2 linked regions of the Streptomyces clavuligerus genome follow. The protein of the gene in region 1 binds, or shares a complex with, the protein of each later gene. Links are inferred from orthologs where the notes say so. Each region holds a gene or a part of one and is shown on either strand. Other genes may lie near its edges. The genes, in order: secY and secG.

What was found.
Region 2: the proteins of secY (region 1) and secG are in contact, whole or in part, in a crystal structure (PDB 5AWW), measured with the Thermus thermophilus proteins. The link is inferred for Streptomyces clavuligerus from one-to-one orthologs. Residues at the interface, in WP_096411648.1 of Thermus thermophilus: Leu14, Gln16, Arg17, Phe20, Ile34, Pro35, Pro37, Ile72, Arg108, Arg109, Asn112, Gln113, Arg116, Ile117, Ile120, Pro145, Gly146, Trp147, Phe152, Phe155, Val156, Val159, Thr160, Val162, Ala163, Gly164, Ala166, Leu167, Trp170, Glu173; in WP_223903268.1 of Thermus thermophilus: Tyr5, Ile9, Tyr12, Leu13, Ala16, Leu19, Val20, Val23, Leu24, Gln26, Glu27, Pro28, Gln30, Gly31, Ala32, Asp34, Leu35, Met36, Gly37, Gly38, Ser39, Ala40, Asp41, Leu42, Phe43, Ala45, Arg46, Val48, Tyr53, Thr56.

The regions. Positions count from the first base shown.
Region 1 is NZ_CP027858.1:2,502,614-2,509,992, forward strand. Bases 77-2,990 are described here. They hold secY (preprotein translocase subunit SecY), read right to left. Parts: upstream 2,237-2,990; coding sequence 917-2,236; downstream 77-916. Other genes in these bases: CRV15_RS10175 (adenylate kinase), read right to left, coding at 273-917; rplO (50S ribosomal protein L15), read right to left, coding at 2,494-2,949; rpmD (50S ribosomal protein L30), read right to left, coding at 2,951-2,990. Also shown: map (type I methionyl aminopeptidase), read right to left, coding at 1-39; more of rpmD, read right to left, coding at 2,991-3,133; rpsE (30S ribosomal protein S5), read right to left, coding at 3,133-3,738; rplR (50S ribosomal protein L18), read right to left, coding at 3,805-4,188; rplF (50S ribosomal protein L6), read right to left, coding at 4,192-4,731; rpsH (30S ribosomal protein S8), read right to left, coding at 4,753-5,151; CRV15_RS10220 (type Z 30S ribosomal protein S14), read right to left, coding at 5,363-5,548; rplE (50S ribosomal protein L5), read right to left, coding at 5,552-6,109; rplX (50S ribosomal protein L24), read right to left, coding at 6,109-6,432; rplN (50S ribosomal protein L14), read right to left, coding at 6,435-6,803; rpsQ (30S ribosomal protein S17), read right to left, coding at 6,901-7,188; rpmC (50S ribosomal protein L29), read right to left, coding at 7,188-7,379. UniProt on the Bacillus subtilis protein: The central subunit of the protein translocation channel SecYEG. Consists of two halves formed by TMs 1-5 and 6-10.
Region 2 is NZ_CP027858.1:5,359,860-5,367,176, forward strand. The notes cover bases 3,647-6,498. They hold secG (preprotein translocase subunit SecG), read left to right. Parts: upstream 3,647-4,884; coding sequence 4,885-5,112; downstream 5,113-6,498. Other genes in these bases: CRV15_RS22565 (phosphoglycerate kinase), read left to right, coding at 3,647-3,982; tpiA (triose-phosphate isomerase), read left to right, coding at 3,989-4,765; CRV15_RS22580 (RNA polymerase-binding protein RbpA), read left to right, coding at 5,260-5,595; pgi (glucose-6-phosphate isomerase), read left to right, coding at 5,781-6,498. Also shown: CRV15_RS22555 (M14 family metallopeptidase), read left to right, coding at 1-1,396; gap (type I glyceraldehyde-3-phosphate dehydrogenase), read left to right, coding at 1,617-2,624; more of CRV15_RS22565, read left to right, coding at 2,771-3,646; more of pgi, read left to right, coding at 6,499-7,317. UniProt on the Bacillus subtilis protein: Involved in protein export. Participates in an early event of protein translocation.

The sequences.
Region 1 (7,379 bases):
CATCTTCGCGATCTGCTCCGGGGTCTTGATCTGCACCATGGCCTTGCCTTCCACCTCTGTCGTCGGTCCTCTGTGACCGTCTGCGCCCTGCCGGCGGGACGGCCCCTCGGGGCTCCGGTCCTCGCTCAACAGTACGGCCGCGGTGCCTCTCGGACACCGCGGCCGTCGGTCGCGCACCGCGTACGGCCGTGCACGACTCTGGTACTGCTCCTGACGGTACGGACACCCGTACCGCGAAACCGTCCGCCCTGGCCGGCGGCGGCCTCGGTCTTCTACTGCAACGCGGCCATCGCCCGCTGGGTCACCTCGGTGACCTTGCCCAGCGCCGAGATCGTCACCACGAGGCCCTGGCCCCGGTAGTAGTCGATGATCGGCTCGGTCTGGGTGTGGTAGACCTCCAGGCGCTTGCGCACGGTGGTCTCGGAGTCGTCGTCGCGCTGGTACAGATCGCCACCGCAGACGTCGCACACACCCTCCTGGGCCGGAGGCGAGTACGTCACATGGAAGACGTGGCTGGAGTCGTTCCGGCAGATGCGCCGGCCCGCGATCCGCTTGACCACCTCGTCCTCGGGGACCTCCAGGTCGAGCACCGCGTCCAGCGTCATGCCCTCGGACTTCAGCATCGCGTCCAGCGCCTCGGCCTGCGAGACATTGCGCGGGAAGCCGTCGAGCAGAAAGCCGCCGGTGGCGTCCGGCCGTTCCATCCGGTCCTTGGCCATGCCGATGGTGACCTCGTCGGGGACCAGCTCTCCCGCGTCCATGTAGGACTTGGCCTGACGGCCGAGGTCGGTGCCCTGGCTGATGTTGGCCCGGAAGAGATCCCCCGTGGAGATGTGCGGGATCGACAGGTTCTCGGCAAGGTACGCGGCCTGCGTTCCCTTGCCCGCACCGGGGGGTCCGACGAGGACGATTCGCATTAGCGGAGGAACCCTTCGTAATTGCGCTGCTGGAGCTGGCTCTCGATCTGCTTCACGGTCTCCAGACCCACACCCACGATGATGAGGATGCTTGTCCCGCCGAACGGGAAGTTCTGGTTCGCGCCCCCGAAGAAAGCCAACGCCATCGTCGGCACAAGAGCAATCAGGCCCAGATACAGCGAGCCCGGCCAAGTGATCCGGTTGAGTACGTAACTCAGATACTCGGCAGTAGGTCGACCAGCCCGGATGCCCGGGATGAACCCACCATACTTCTTCATGTTGTCCGCGACTTCCTCGGGGTTGAACGAGATAGCCACATAGAAGAAGGCGAAGAAGACGATCAGAATGAAGTACGCGGTGATGTAGTACGGGTGGTCACCTGTGACGAAGTACTTCTCGATCCAGGTCTTCCACTCCGAGGTACCGCTGGAGAACTGTGCCACCAGGGCCGGGATGTACAGCAGCGACGAGGCGAAGATGACGGGGATCACACCCGCCTGGTTCACCTTGAGCGGAATGTAGGTCGACGTACCGCCGTACGAACGGCGGCCGATCATGCGCTTGGCGTACTGCACCGGAATCCGGCGCTGTGCCTGCTCCACGAAGACGACCAGGCCGACCATCACAAAACCGACCGCGATGACGGTGCCGAACTCGATCCATCCCTGTGCGAGCTTGCCGCTCTCCTTGATGGCCCAGAGCTGACCCGGGAAGCCGGCCGCGATGGAGATGAACATCAGGATCGACATGCCATTGCCGATTCCGCGGTCGGTGATCAGTTCACCGAGCCACATGACGGCAGCCGTACCCGCGGTCATCGTGATGACCATCGTGACGGTCGTGAAGATGGATTGGTCGGGAACGATCTGATTCGCGACCTGACAGCCACTGAAGAGCGCGCCACTGCGCGCGGTGGCCACCAGACCGGTGCCCTGGAGCACGGCGAGAGCGATCGTCAGATAACGGGTGTACTGCGTAATCTTCGCGGTCCCGGACTGACCCTCCTTCTTAAGGGCTTCCAATCGCGGAATGACCACGGTCAGCAGCTGGAGGATGATGCTCGCCGTGATGTAGGGCATGATGCCCAGGGCGAAGATGGTGATCTGCAGCAGCGCGCCGCCACTGAACATGTTCACCAGGCCGAACAGGCTGTTGTTGTTCTCCTGCGCCTGGTCTACACAGATCTGTACGTTCTGGTAATCGATGCCCGGTGTGGGGATATGTGACCCGAGCCGGTACAGCACGATGATGGCGAGCGTGAACAGCAGCTTCTTGCGCAGGTCGGGCGTCTTGAACGCCCGGGCGAACGCGGTGAGCACGGTGCCTCCTGCGACCCCCGCGCAACTGCGTCAGAGGTGACGGTCTTGAGGATCGACGAATACGTTTCAGGCAAGTCCGTACGGTCCCGGTGAAAGCGGACCTTACGGTACGAGGGGCAGACCCCCCGCATGTTTACAGCAACAGTGCACGCCACCTTACCGGCGACGGTGCCCCCCTTGGAACGACCAACCGGGGATGCCCCATTTGAGAGGGCATCCCCGGTCGGATGGTTCAGCTTTCAGCCACAGAGGCCGTCTCAGACGAGCTCGGTGACCGTGCCGCCAGCGGCGGCGATCTTCTCCTTGGCGGAGCCGGAGACGGCGTCGACCGTCACCTGCAGCGCCACGGAGATCTCGCCCTGGCCCAGGACCTTGACGAGGTGGTTCTTGCGAACCGCACCCTTGGCGACCAGATCGGCCACCGTGACCTCGCCACCCTGCGGGTAGAGCGCGGCCAGCTTGTCCAGGTTGACCACCTGGTACTCGGTGCGGAAGGGGTTGTTGAAGCCCTTCAGCTTCGGGAGGCGCATGTGGAGGGGCATCTGCCCACCCTCGAAGCGCTCCGGAACCTGGTAGCGGGCCTTGGTGCCCTTGGTTCCACGACCTGCGGTCTTACCCTTGGACGCCTCACCACGACCCACACGGGTCTTGGCGGTCTTGGCACCCGGGGCGGGGGCGAGGTTGTGGAGGCGCAGCGGGTTGTTCTCCGCCATGTCAGTCGACCTCCTCGACCGTGACGAGGTGGCGGACGGTGTGCACCATGCCGCGGAACTCGGGACGGTCCTCCTTGACAACCACGTCGTTCAGCCGCTTGAGGCCGAGCGAACGCAGGGTGTCGCGGTGGTTCTGCTTACTGCCGATGTACGACTTCGTCTGCGTGATCTTGAGGCGGGGCATCAGGCACCCGCTCCCGCACGAGCACGCAGCAGAGCCGCGGGGGCGACGTCCTCCAGCGGCAGACCGCGGCGGGCCGCGATCTCCTCGGGACGCTGGAGACCCTTCAGGGCCTCCACGGTCGCGTGCACGATGTTGATCGCGTTGTCGGAGCCGAGCGACTTCGACAGGATGTCGTGGATACCGGCGCACTCCAGAACGGCGCGCACCGGACCACCGGCGATAACACCGGTACCCGGGGTGGCGGGCTTGAGCAGGACGACGCCCGCAGCCTTCTCACCCTGGATGGGGTGGGGGATGGTGCCCTGGATACGGGGGACCTTGAAGAAGTGCTTCTTGGCCTCCTCCACACCCTTGGCGATGGCGGCCGGCACCTCCTTGGCCTTGCCGTAACCGACACCCACGGTGCCGTCACCATCGCCCACCACGACCAGCGCGGTAAAGCTGAAGCGACGACCACCCTTCACAACCTTGGCGACGCGGTTGATCGCGACGACGCGCTCAACGTAAGCGGTCTTCTCGGCGGCAGCAGCGCCACCGTCCCGACCCTTCCGGTCCCGCCGCTCGCCGCCACCGGCACCGCTGCCGCGGCGCTGGGGTCCAGCCATTGGAATTACCTCTCTCTTTTTCCGCTAGCTACGCAGCGACATAAAGTCGCTAGCGCGAACGGCGGCTCAGAACTTGAGCCCGGCCTCGCGGGCGGCGTCCGCCAGGGCGGCGATGCGCCCGGCGTACTGGTTACCACCACGGTCGAACACGACGGCCTCGACACCGGCGGCCTTGGCGCGCTCGGCGACCAGGGCGCCGACCTGCTTGGCGTGGGCGCTCTTGTCGCCCTCGCCACCGCGGATCGAGCTGTCCAGGGTCGACGCCGACGCGAGCGTGTGGCCCGCGATGTCGTCGATGACCTGCGCGACGATGTGACGGTTGGAACGCGTCACCACCAGACGGGGACGCTCCGCCGTGCCATTGACACGCTTGCGGATGCGAATGTGCCGGCGCTTGATGGCGGCGCGCTTGTACGCGTCACCCTTAGCGATCTTCACACCGTATGCCATGGCTTACTTACCCGCCTTTCCGACCTTGCGGCGGATGACCTCGCCCGCGTACTTCACGCCCTTGGCCTTGTACGGGTCGGGCTTGCGCAGCTTGCGGATGTTCGCGGCGACCTCGCCGACCTTCTGCTTGTCGATGCCCTCGACCGAGAACTTGGTCGGCGACTCGACCTTGAAGGAGATCCCCTCGGGGGCCTCCACCGTGATCGAGTGGCTGTAGCCGAGCTGGAACTCCAGGTTGGAGCCCTTCGCGGCGACGCGGTAACCGACACCGCTGATTTCGAGCGCCTTGGTGTACCCCTGGGTCACACCGGTGATCATGTTCGCCACCAGCGTGCGGGACAGGCCGTGCAGGGCCTTGTTCTGACGCTCGTCGTTGGGACGGGTGACGTTGAGAACGCCGTCCTCGCCCTTGGCGATCTCGATCGGCGCGGCAACGGTGTGGGTGAGGGTGCCCTTCGGGCCCTTCACCTCGACCGTGCGGCCGTCGATGGTGACGTCCACACCGGCGGGAACCTGGATGGGGAGCTTGCCGATACGCGACATTGGCTTTTCCTCCGTTCCCGACTACCAGACGTAGGCGAGGACTTCCCCACCCACGCCCTTCTTCTGTGCCTGCTGGCCGGTGAGCAGCCCGTGGGACGTGGAGATGATCGCCACGCCGAGGCCGCCCAGAACCTTGGGCAGGTTGGTGGACTTCGCGTAAACGCGCAGACCCGGCTTCGAGATCCGCTTGATGCCCGCGATGGAGCGCTCACGGTTCGGACCGAACTTGAGCTCAAGGACGAGGTTCTTGCCGACCTCGGCGTCCTCGACCTTCCAGCCGCTGATGAAGCCCTCCTGCTGGAGGATCTCCGCGATGTGCGACTTGATCTTGCTGTGCGGCATCGCCACGGTGTCGTGGTACGCCGAGTTCGCGTTCCGCAGACGCGTCAACATGTCTGCGATCGGATCAGTCATGGTCATGAATTGGCCTTCGGCCTCTCTCGCCGGGGTTTCCTGTATGCGCCATCCCTCTCCCCACACAGGGGCGGGACGGGTGCGGCGCGGGGACCTACGGCGTAGTAAGTCGTACGGGCGGCGGACGCCCAACCCTCCTAGCCTAAGCCATGGAGTGCTGGGCCCCCGCCGACCCTCTGCTTACCGAGAGCGTCCGGTAGAACCCGAAAAGCGGGTTTTACCAGGAGCTCTTGGTCACGCCCGGCAGCTCGCCACGGTGAGCCATCTCACGAAGGCACACACGGCAGAGGCCGAACTTGCGGTACACGGAGTGGGGACGACCGCAGCGCTGGCAGCGCGTGTAAGCACGCACGCCGAACTTGGGCTTGCGGGCCGCCTTGGCAATGAGAGCCTTCTTCGCCACGGCTCACGCCTCCTTGAACGGGAAGCCGAGGTGACGAAGGAGCGCGCGGCCCTCAGCGTCGTTGGTCGCCGTGGTCACCACGGTGATGTCCATACCCCGGACGCGGTCGATCTTGTCCTGGTCGATCTCGTGGAACATGACCTGCTCGGTGAGACCGAAGGTGTAGTTGCCACGGCCGTCGAACTGCTTGGGGGACAGACCACGGAAGTCGCGGATGCGCGGCAGCGCCAGCGACAGGGTGCGGTCCAGGAACTCCCACATGCGGTCGCCACGGAGCGTGACGTGTGCACCGATCGGCTGGCCCTCGCGCAGCTTGAACTGCGCGATGGACTTACGGGCCTTGGTGACGGCCGGCTTCTGGCCGGTGATCGTGGTGAGGTCCTTGATGGCACCCTCGATCAGCTTGGAGTCGCGGGCGGCGTCGCCCACACCCATGTTGACCACGATCTTGACGAGACCGGGGATCTGCATGACGTTCTCGTACGAGAACTCCTCGCGCAGCTTGTCCTTGATCTCGTTGCGGTACTTCGTCTTGAGACGCGGAGTGGTGGTGGTAGCCATCAGATGTCCTCACCCGTCCGCTTGGCAACGCGGATCTTGTTGCCCTCGTCGTCGAAGCGGTAACCGACGCGGGTCACGACCTTGTTGCCGTCCTTCTCCACGACGAGCTGAACGTTGCTCACGTGAATCGGGGCCTCAGTGGTGATGATCCCGCCGGACTGCGAACCGCGCGCGGTCGGACCGGCCTTGGTGTGCTTCTTGACCCGGTTGACACCCTCGACCAGGACCCGGTCCTCGCGGGGGAAGGCCGCGATGACCTTGCCCTGCTTGCCCTTGTCCTTGCCGGTGATGACCTGTACCAGGTCGCCCTTCTTGATCTTCATGCTTACAGCACCTCCGGCGCGAGCGAGATGATCTTCATGAACTTCTTCTCGCGCAGCTCACGGCCGACGGGGCCGAAGATACGGGTGCCGCGAGGGTCGCCGTCGTTCTTCAGAATGACGGCGGCGTTCTCGTCGAAGCGGATGTACGAGCCGTCCTGGCGGCGGCGCTCCTTGACGGTGCGAACGATGACCGCCTTGACGACGTCACCCTTCTTCACGTTGCCACCGGGGATCGCGTCCTTGACGGTGGCGACGATGACGTCACCGATGCCCGCGTAGCGGCGACCCGAACCACCGAGAACACGGATGCAAAGGATCTCCTTGGCACCAGTGTTGTCGGCGACCCGAAGTCGCGACTCCTGCTGGATCACGTCTATCTCCTGTTTGTCTGCCGGTTCCCCGGGGGGCCGCTGAGCGGCCCCCCGGAGCCTGGCGGAACTGAACTCGAAGGGTTACCCCTTCAAGCGATTACTTGGCCTTCTCGAGGATCTCGACGACGCGCCAGCGCTTCGTCGCGGACAGCGGCCGGGTCTCCATGAGGAGGACACGGTCGCCGACGCCCGCAGCGTTCTGCTCGTCGTGGGCCTTGAGCTTGTTCGTACGACGGATGACCTTGCCGTACAGAGCGTGCTTGACGCGGTCCTCGACGGCGACGACGACGGTCTTGTCCATCTTGTCGCTGACGACCAGACCCTCGCGGGTCTTGCGGAAGCCGCGCTCGGCCTTGGTCTCTTCAGTCACGTTGTTCTCGCTCATCAGGCGCTCTCCACCGTCTCGATGCCCAGCTCGCGCTCGCGCATCAGGGTGTAGATCCGGGCGATGTCCTTACGGACGGCCTTGAGCCGACCGTGGTTTTCGAGCTGGCCCGTCGCCGCCTGGAAGCGGAGGTTGAACAGCTCTTCCTTGGCCTCGCGGAGCTTGTTGACAAGCTCCTCGTTGCCCAGCTC
Region 2 (7,317 bases), 2.9 Mb from region 1 along the record:
CCCGGTGAAGGGCGCCCGTACCGGGGCCTCGGTGCGGGTGTGGTTCACCGGGAAGACCGCCCGGGGCACGGCCGTCACCAGTGACTCCTTCACCTACCGGGTCGCGCCCCGGCCCCGTGCGGCCACCCTGGTGCTCGCGGAGGAGGGCGGCACCGCCCCGGCGCGCCACCCGTCCGTGTACACCCGCGCCCTCGCCGCGAACCAGCGGTCCGGCGCGGTCTGGGACGTCGCCACCCAGGGCGTTCCGCATCCGCTCGGGGTGCTCGGCCACTTCCGTTCCGTCGTCTGGTACACCGGCGCCGTGACGCCGTCCTGGCCCACCACCCGGGCCGTGCGCGCCTATCTCAACGAGGGCGGCAGGCTCGTCAACGCCGGTGAGCGCGCGGGCGGCGGCGTCAGCCTCGGCAACGGGGTGAGCGACGACTTCGCCCAGTACTACCAGGGGGCCTCCAGCCGTATCCCGCTCACCGGGGTCACGTCCTTCCGGGGCGCGGGCGGGCTCGCGGGAGCCTCGGGGCCCCTCGGCGACGCGCCGGGCAACCCGCTGGACGCCGCCGGGGTGTACACCGTCACCTCGCACACCCTGCCGCCCGCCCTGTTCCCCCGGTTCCGCGGCGCGGCGGCGGGCGACTACCCGGGGGTGCGGCTGCCCTTCACCCCGTACGAGGGCCAGTGGTACGCGGCGGCCCGGCACCGCGGCTCCTCCTGGCAGCGGCTGTCGCGGCAGTTCGACCTGACCGGTGTCACCGCGGCGGACGCGCCCCGGCTCGATCTGCGGCTCAGCGCCGAGACCGAGAACGGGTACGACCACGCGCTGATCGAGGCGCACACCGTGGGCGGGGACGACTGGACCACCCTGCCCGACCGGAACGGCGCCACCGGTACGGCGGTGCCCGAGGAGTGCGAGGCCGGGTTCTTCGCCCGGGAGCACCCCTTCCTCCAGCGCTATCTGACGGTCTCGGGCAGCGGCTGCGCCCCGACCGGCACCAGCGGCTCCTGGAACTCGATCACGGGCTCGACCAACGGCTGGCGGGCGACCTCGTTCGATCTGAGCGCCTGGGCGGGCAAGCGGGTCGAGATCTCCGTCGCGTATGTCACCGACTCGGTCACGGGCGGCCATGGCGTCTTCCTCGACGACACCCGGCTGGTGACTCGGGGCGGCACCGCCGCCGCCGAGGGGTTCGAGACCTCGCTCGGCGCGTGGTCGGCGACGGAGTCGCCGGCCGGCAGCCCCGCTCCGCAGGGGTGGTGGACGCGCAGCCAGGAGCTGTTCCCGACCGCTGGAGCGGTTACTACGCGTGACACTGTCCTGTTGGGCTTCGGTCTCGAACACCTGACCGATGAGGGGGCTCGCGCAAGGGTGCTCGGACGGGCGCTGGGGGCGCTCAAACGCTGACTCCGAGCCCCTCGAAACCGCTCATCCGAAGGGGCCCCAGCCCAGGTGATTGGCGGTCCTTGCCCTCTGTCGAGGGTTAGGGGCCGCCATCGCCACGTACGGGCCCTCCGATGTCACTTCGGGCCCTTCAGGGAGGTAGGGTCGTAAGCGGTCGGGGACATCCCAATACAACTCGCCGGGAGGTTTTGATCACCCGGCGTACCAACGAGGAGATCGGTTCGTGACGATCCGCGTAGGCATCAACGGCTTTGGCCGCATCGGTCGTAACTACTTCCGCGCGCTGCTGGAGCAGGGTGCAGACATCGAGATCGTGGCTGTCAACGACCTGGGTGACACCGCGACCACGGCTCACCTGCTGAAGTACGACACCATTCTGGGACGCCTCAAGGCCGAGGTCACCCACACCGCCGACACCATCACCGTCGACGGCCACACGATCAAGGTGCTCTCCGAGCGCAACCCCGCCGACATCCCGTGGGGCGAGCTGGGCGTCGACATCGTGATCGAGTCGACGGGCATCTTCACCAAGAAGGCCGACGCCGAGAAGCACCTCGCCGGCGGCGCCAAGAAGGTCCTGATCTCGGCTCCGGCCAAGGACGAGGACATCACCCTGGTGATGGGTGTCAACCAGGACACCTACGACCCGGCGCAGCACCACGTCATCTCCAACGCCTCCTGCACCACCAACTGTGTGGCGCCGATGGCGAAGGTGCTCGACGAGAACTTCGGCATCGTCCGCGGTCTGATGACGACGGTCCACGCCTACACCAACGACCAGCGCATCCTGGACTTCCCGCACTCGGACCTGCGCCGCGCCCGCGCCGCCGCGGAGAACATCATCCCGACCACCACGGGTGCCGCCAAGGCCACCGCGCTGGTCCTCCCGCAGCTCAAGGGCAAGCTGGACGGCATCGCCATGCGCGTCCCGGTCCCCACCGGCTCCGCGACCGACCTGGTCGTCGAGCTGAGCCGCGAGGTCACCAAGGACGAGGTCAACGCCGCGTTCAAGAAGGCCGCCGAGGGCGAGCTCCAGGGCATCCTGAGCTACACCGAGGACCCGATCGTCTCCTCGGACATCGTCGGCGACCCGGCCTCCTGCACCTTCGACTCCTCCCTGACCATGGTCCAGGAGGGCAACTCGGTGAAGATCCTCGGCTGGTACGACAACGAGTGGGGCTACTCCAACCGCCTCGTCGACCTCACGGTCTTCGTCGGCGAGCAGCTCTGAGGGACACGGCTCTGACCAGCACCTATCAACACAGTACGGTTCTGATCAGCTCAGTGAAGTGAGCGACGGGGCCCGGGTGGCGCACCGCAGCGCCCCCCGGGCCCCCTCGCGCGTATTTCGGCTCAGCCCTCCGAGGAGTCCCGTCCATGAAGACGATCGACCAGCTTCTTGCCGCTGGGGTCGCGGGCAAGCGCGTATTCGTCCGCGCCGACCTCAATGTGCCGCTCGACGGCACCACCATCACCGACGACGGCCGCATCCGCGCCGTCGCGCCGACCGTGGCCAGGCTCGCGGCCGCGGGCGCGCGCGTGATCGTCGCCTCCCATCTGGGCCGTCCCCAGGGCGCCCCGGACCCGGCCTTCTCGCTCGCCCCCGCCGCGCGGCGGCTGGGCGAACTGCTGGGGACGGATGTCGCCTTCGCCACCGACACCGTCGGCGACTCGGCCCGCGCCGTGGTCGCCTCCCTCGCGGACGGCCAGGTCGCCGTGGTGGAGAACCTGCGCTTCAACCCGGGCGAGACCAGCAAGGACGACGCCGAGCGCGGCGCCTTCGCCGACCGGCTCGCCTCCCTCGCCGACCTCTATGTCGGCGACGGCTTCGGGGCCGTGCACCGCAAGCACGCCTCCGTCTACGACCTGCCCGCCCGGCTGCCGCACGCGGCCGGGGAGCTGATCGCCACCGAGGTCGGCGTCCTCAAGCAGCTCACCGATGACGTGCGCCGCCCGTACACCGTCGTGCTCGGCGGGGCCAAGGTCTCCGACAAGCTCGGGGTGATCGACCATCTGCTGGAGAAGGCCGACCGCATCCTCATCGGCGGCGGCATGGCCTACACCTTCCTCAAGGCCCAGGGCCACGAGGTCGGTATCTCGCTGCTCCAGGAGGAGCAGGTCCCGACGGTCCAGGGCTATCTGGAGCGGGCCCGGGAGCGGGGCGTGGAGCTGGTCCTGCCGGTCGACGTCCTGGTCTCGCCCGCCTTCCCGGACCTCAGGACCAAGGCCCCGGCGCACCCCACCACCGTCTCTGCGGACGCCATCCCGGCCGACCAGGAGGGCCTGGACATCGGCCCCGAGAGCCGCAAGCTCTTCGCCTCGAAGATCGCCGACTCGGCCACCGTCTTCTGGAACGGTCCGATGGGCGTCTTCGAGCACCCCGACTTCGCCGAGGGCACCAAGGCCGTGGCCCAGGCGCTCGTCGACTCCCCGGCCTTCACCGTCGTGGGCGGCGGGGACTCCGCCGCCGCGGTGCGCATCCTGGGCTTCGACGAGAACGCATTCGGCCATATCTCGACCGGCGGCGGCGCCAGCCTCGAATACCTCGAAGGCAAGACGCTTCCCGGGCTCGCCGCACTGGAGGACTGACATTCCATGACCACTCGCACCCCGCTGATGGCGGGCAACTGGAAGATGAACCTCAACCACCTTGAGGCCATCGCCCACGCCCAGAAGATCGCCTTCGCCCTCACCGACAAGGACTACGCGGCCGTCGAGGTCGCCGTGCTCGTCCCCTTCACCGATCTGCGGTCCGTCCAGACCCTGGTCGAGGGCGACAAGTACAAGCTGAAGTACGGCGCCCAGGACCTCTCCGCGCAGGACTCCGGCGCGTACACCGGGGAGATCTCCGGGTCGATGCTCGCCAAGCTGAAGTGCGCCTACGTGGCCGTCGGCCACTCCGAGCGCCGCCAGTACCACGGCGAGACCGACGAGCTGTGCAACGCCAAGGTGAAGGCGGCCTTCCGGCACGGTGTCACCCCGATCCTCTGCATCGGGGAGGGCCTGGACGTCCGCAAGGCGGGCGAGCAGGTGCCGCACACCCTCAGCCAGCTCGACGGCGGTCTGAAGGACGTCCCGGCCGAGCAGGCCGAGACCGTGGTGATCGCGTACGAGCCGGTCTGGGCGATCGGCACCGGCGAGGTCGCCACCCCCGAGGACGCCCAGGAGGTCTGCGGGGCGATCCGCGCCCGGCTCGCCGAGCTGTACTCGCAGGACGTGGCCGACAAGGTCCGCATCCAGTACGGCGGCTCGGTCAAGTCCGGGAATGTCGCCGCGATCATGTCCCAGCCCGATGTGGACGGCGCCCTGGTCGGCGGTGCCTCGCTGGACACCGACGAGTTCGTCAAGATCGTCCGCTTCCGCGACCAGTGAGTATGCGGTAGGGCTGATCCGTCGTACCCTTGCGGGGGCCGGGGTGGTGTCACCACCCGGCCCCCGCAGTCCGTAGATGTTCCGAGAGATTTGCCAGGAAGTAGGGTCCAGCCGTGGTTATGGGGTTCTCGATCGCCCTGATCGTCTTCAGCCTGCTGCTGATGCTGCTGGTGCTGATGCACAAGGGGAAGGGCGGCGGCCTCTCCGACATGTTCGGCGGCGGTATGCAGTCGTCCGTCGGCGGCTCCTCGGTCGCCGAGCGCAACCTCGACCGGATCACCGTCGTGGTCGGTGTCCTCTGGTTCGCCTGCATTGTCGTTCTTGGCCTGATCATGAAGCTGGACTGAGCCACCCACGTCACCCACAGGCTTCCTGTCCGGGGCGGGCAGGTAACTCCAATCCCTGGACGAGCGTTGGGCCTTACGTAGACTGGGGCACCGCGGCGCAGCCGCTGTGATACGCCGTACAGCACCATCACGCAGGGAGTTACGACCGTGGCAAGTGGCAACGCGATCCGGGGAAGCCGGGTCGGGGCGGGGCCGATGGGCGAGGCCGAGCGCGGCGAGTCCGCGCCACGTCTGCGCATCTCCTTCTGGTGCTCCAACGGGCACGAGACACAGCCGAGCTTCGCCAGCGATGCACAGGTCCCGGACACCTGGGACTGCCCGCGCTGCGGATTCCCGGCCGGACAGGACCGGGACAATCCGCCGGACCCGCCGCGTACCGAGCCGTACAAGACGCATCTCGCGTATGTGCGGGAGCGGCGCAGCGACGCCGACGGTGAGGCGATTCTCGCCGAGGCGCTCGCCAAACTGCGGGGCGAGATCTAGAACGGACGATCCGGCCGGGCACCCTGGTGTCCGGCCGGATCGCGTTCCGCGGGCTTCCGGATCTGTTCCCCGCTTCGCTCCTGGCCGACGCCGCCCTCCCCTCCCCGTAGGGGCCATCCTGATCAATTAGGTTGGGAACGACGGGACGGCAGGGCAGTGACGACAAGAAGTGAGCTGATGTCCGAGTGAACACAAGCGGCCGAACCAGGCTCGACCGGTTGCCGGAGTGGACCGCCCTGGGCGACCACCGCGAGCGGCTGCGCGGGACCACCCTGCGTGAGCTGTTCGCCGCCGACCCGGACCGCGGGAGCGGCTACGGCCTGCGCGTCGGCGATCTGTGGATCGACTACTCGAAGAACCTGGTCACCGGCGAGACCCTGGGCCTGCTGCGCGAGCTGGCGGCGGCGACCGGCGTGGCCGGGCTGCGGGACGCCATGTTCCGCGGCGAGAAGATCAACACCACCGAGGACCGCGCCGTCCTCCATGTCGCCCTCCGGGCCCCCCGGGGCGCCGTGATCGAGGTCGACGGCGAGAACGTGGTTCCCGGGGTGCACCGGGTCCTCGACCGCATGGACGCCTTCGCCGAGAAGATCCGCACCGGCGAGTGGACCGGACACACCGGCAGGCCGATCCGGAACGTCGTCAACATCGGCATCGGCGGCTCCGACCTCGGTCCGGCGATGGCGTACGAGGCGCTGCGCCCCTTCACGGACCGCGAGCTGACCTTCCGCTTCGTCTCCAATGTGGACGGCGCCGACCTGTACGAGGCGCTGCACGGGCTGGACCCGGCGGAGACGCTGTTCATCGTCGCCTCCAAGACCTTCACCACCATCGAGACCGTCACCAACGCGACCTCCGCGCGGGAGTGGCTGCTCGACGGGTTGAACGCGGGTCAGGACGCCGTCGCCCGGCACTTCGTGGCGCTGTCGACCAACGCGGAGAAGGTCGCCGCGTTCGGCATCGACACGGCGAACATGTTCGAGTTCTGGGACTGGGTCGGCGGGCGCTACTCGTTCGACTCCGCCATCGGTCTCTCGTTGATGATCGCGATCGGACCGGAGCACTTCCGGGAGCTGCTGAACGGGTTCCACCTCGTCGACGAGCACTTCCGCACCGCGCCCCCCGAGGCCAACGCACCGCTGCTGCTGGGCCTGCTGGGCGTCTGGTACGGCGGGTTCTTCGACGCGCAGTCGCACGCGGTGTTGCCGTACTCGCACTATCTGAGCCGGTTCACCGCCTATCTCCAGCAGCTCGACATGGAGTCGAACGGCAAGTCCGTGACCCGGGACGGGGAGCCGGTCTCCTGGCAGACCGGTCCGGTGGTGTGGGGCACGCCCGGCACCAACGGGCAGCACGCGTACTACCAGTTGATCCACCAGGGCACCAAGGTCATCCCCGCCGACTTCATCGGCTTCGCCCGCCCGCTGCCGGAGCTGCCGCCCCGGCTGGCCGGGCAGCACGATCTGCTGATGGCCAACTTCTTCGCCCAGACGCAGGCGCTGGCCTTCGGCAGGACCGCCGACGAGGTACGCGCCGAGGGCGTGCCGGAGGAGCTGGTCCCGCACAAGACCTTCCGGGGCGACCACCCCACCACCACGATCCTCGCCGACGAGCTGACGCCCTCGGTGCTCGGCCAGCTCATCGCCCTCTACGAGCACAAGGTCTTCGTCCAGGGCGCGGTCTGGAACATCGACTCCTTCGACCAGTGGGGCGTCGAGCTGG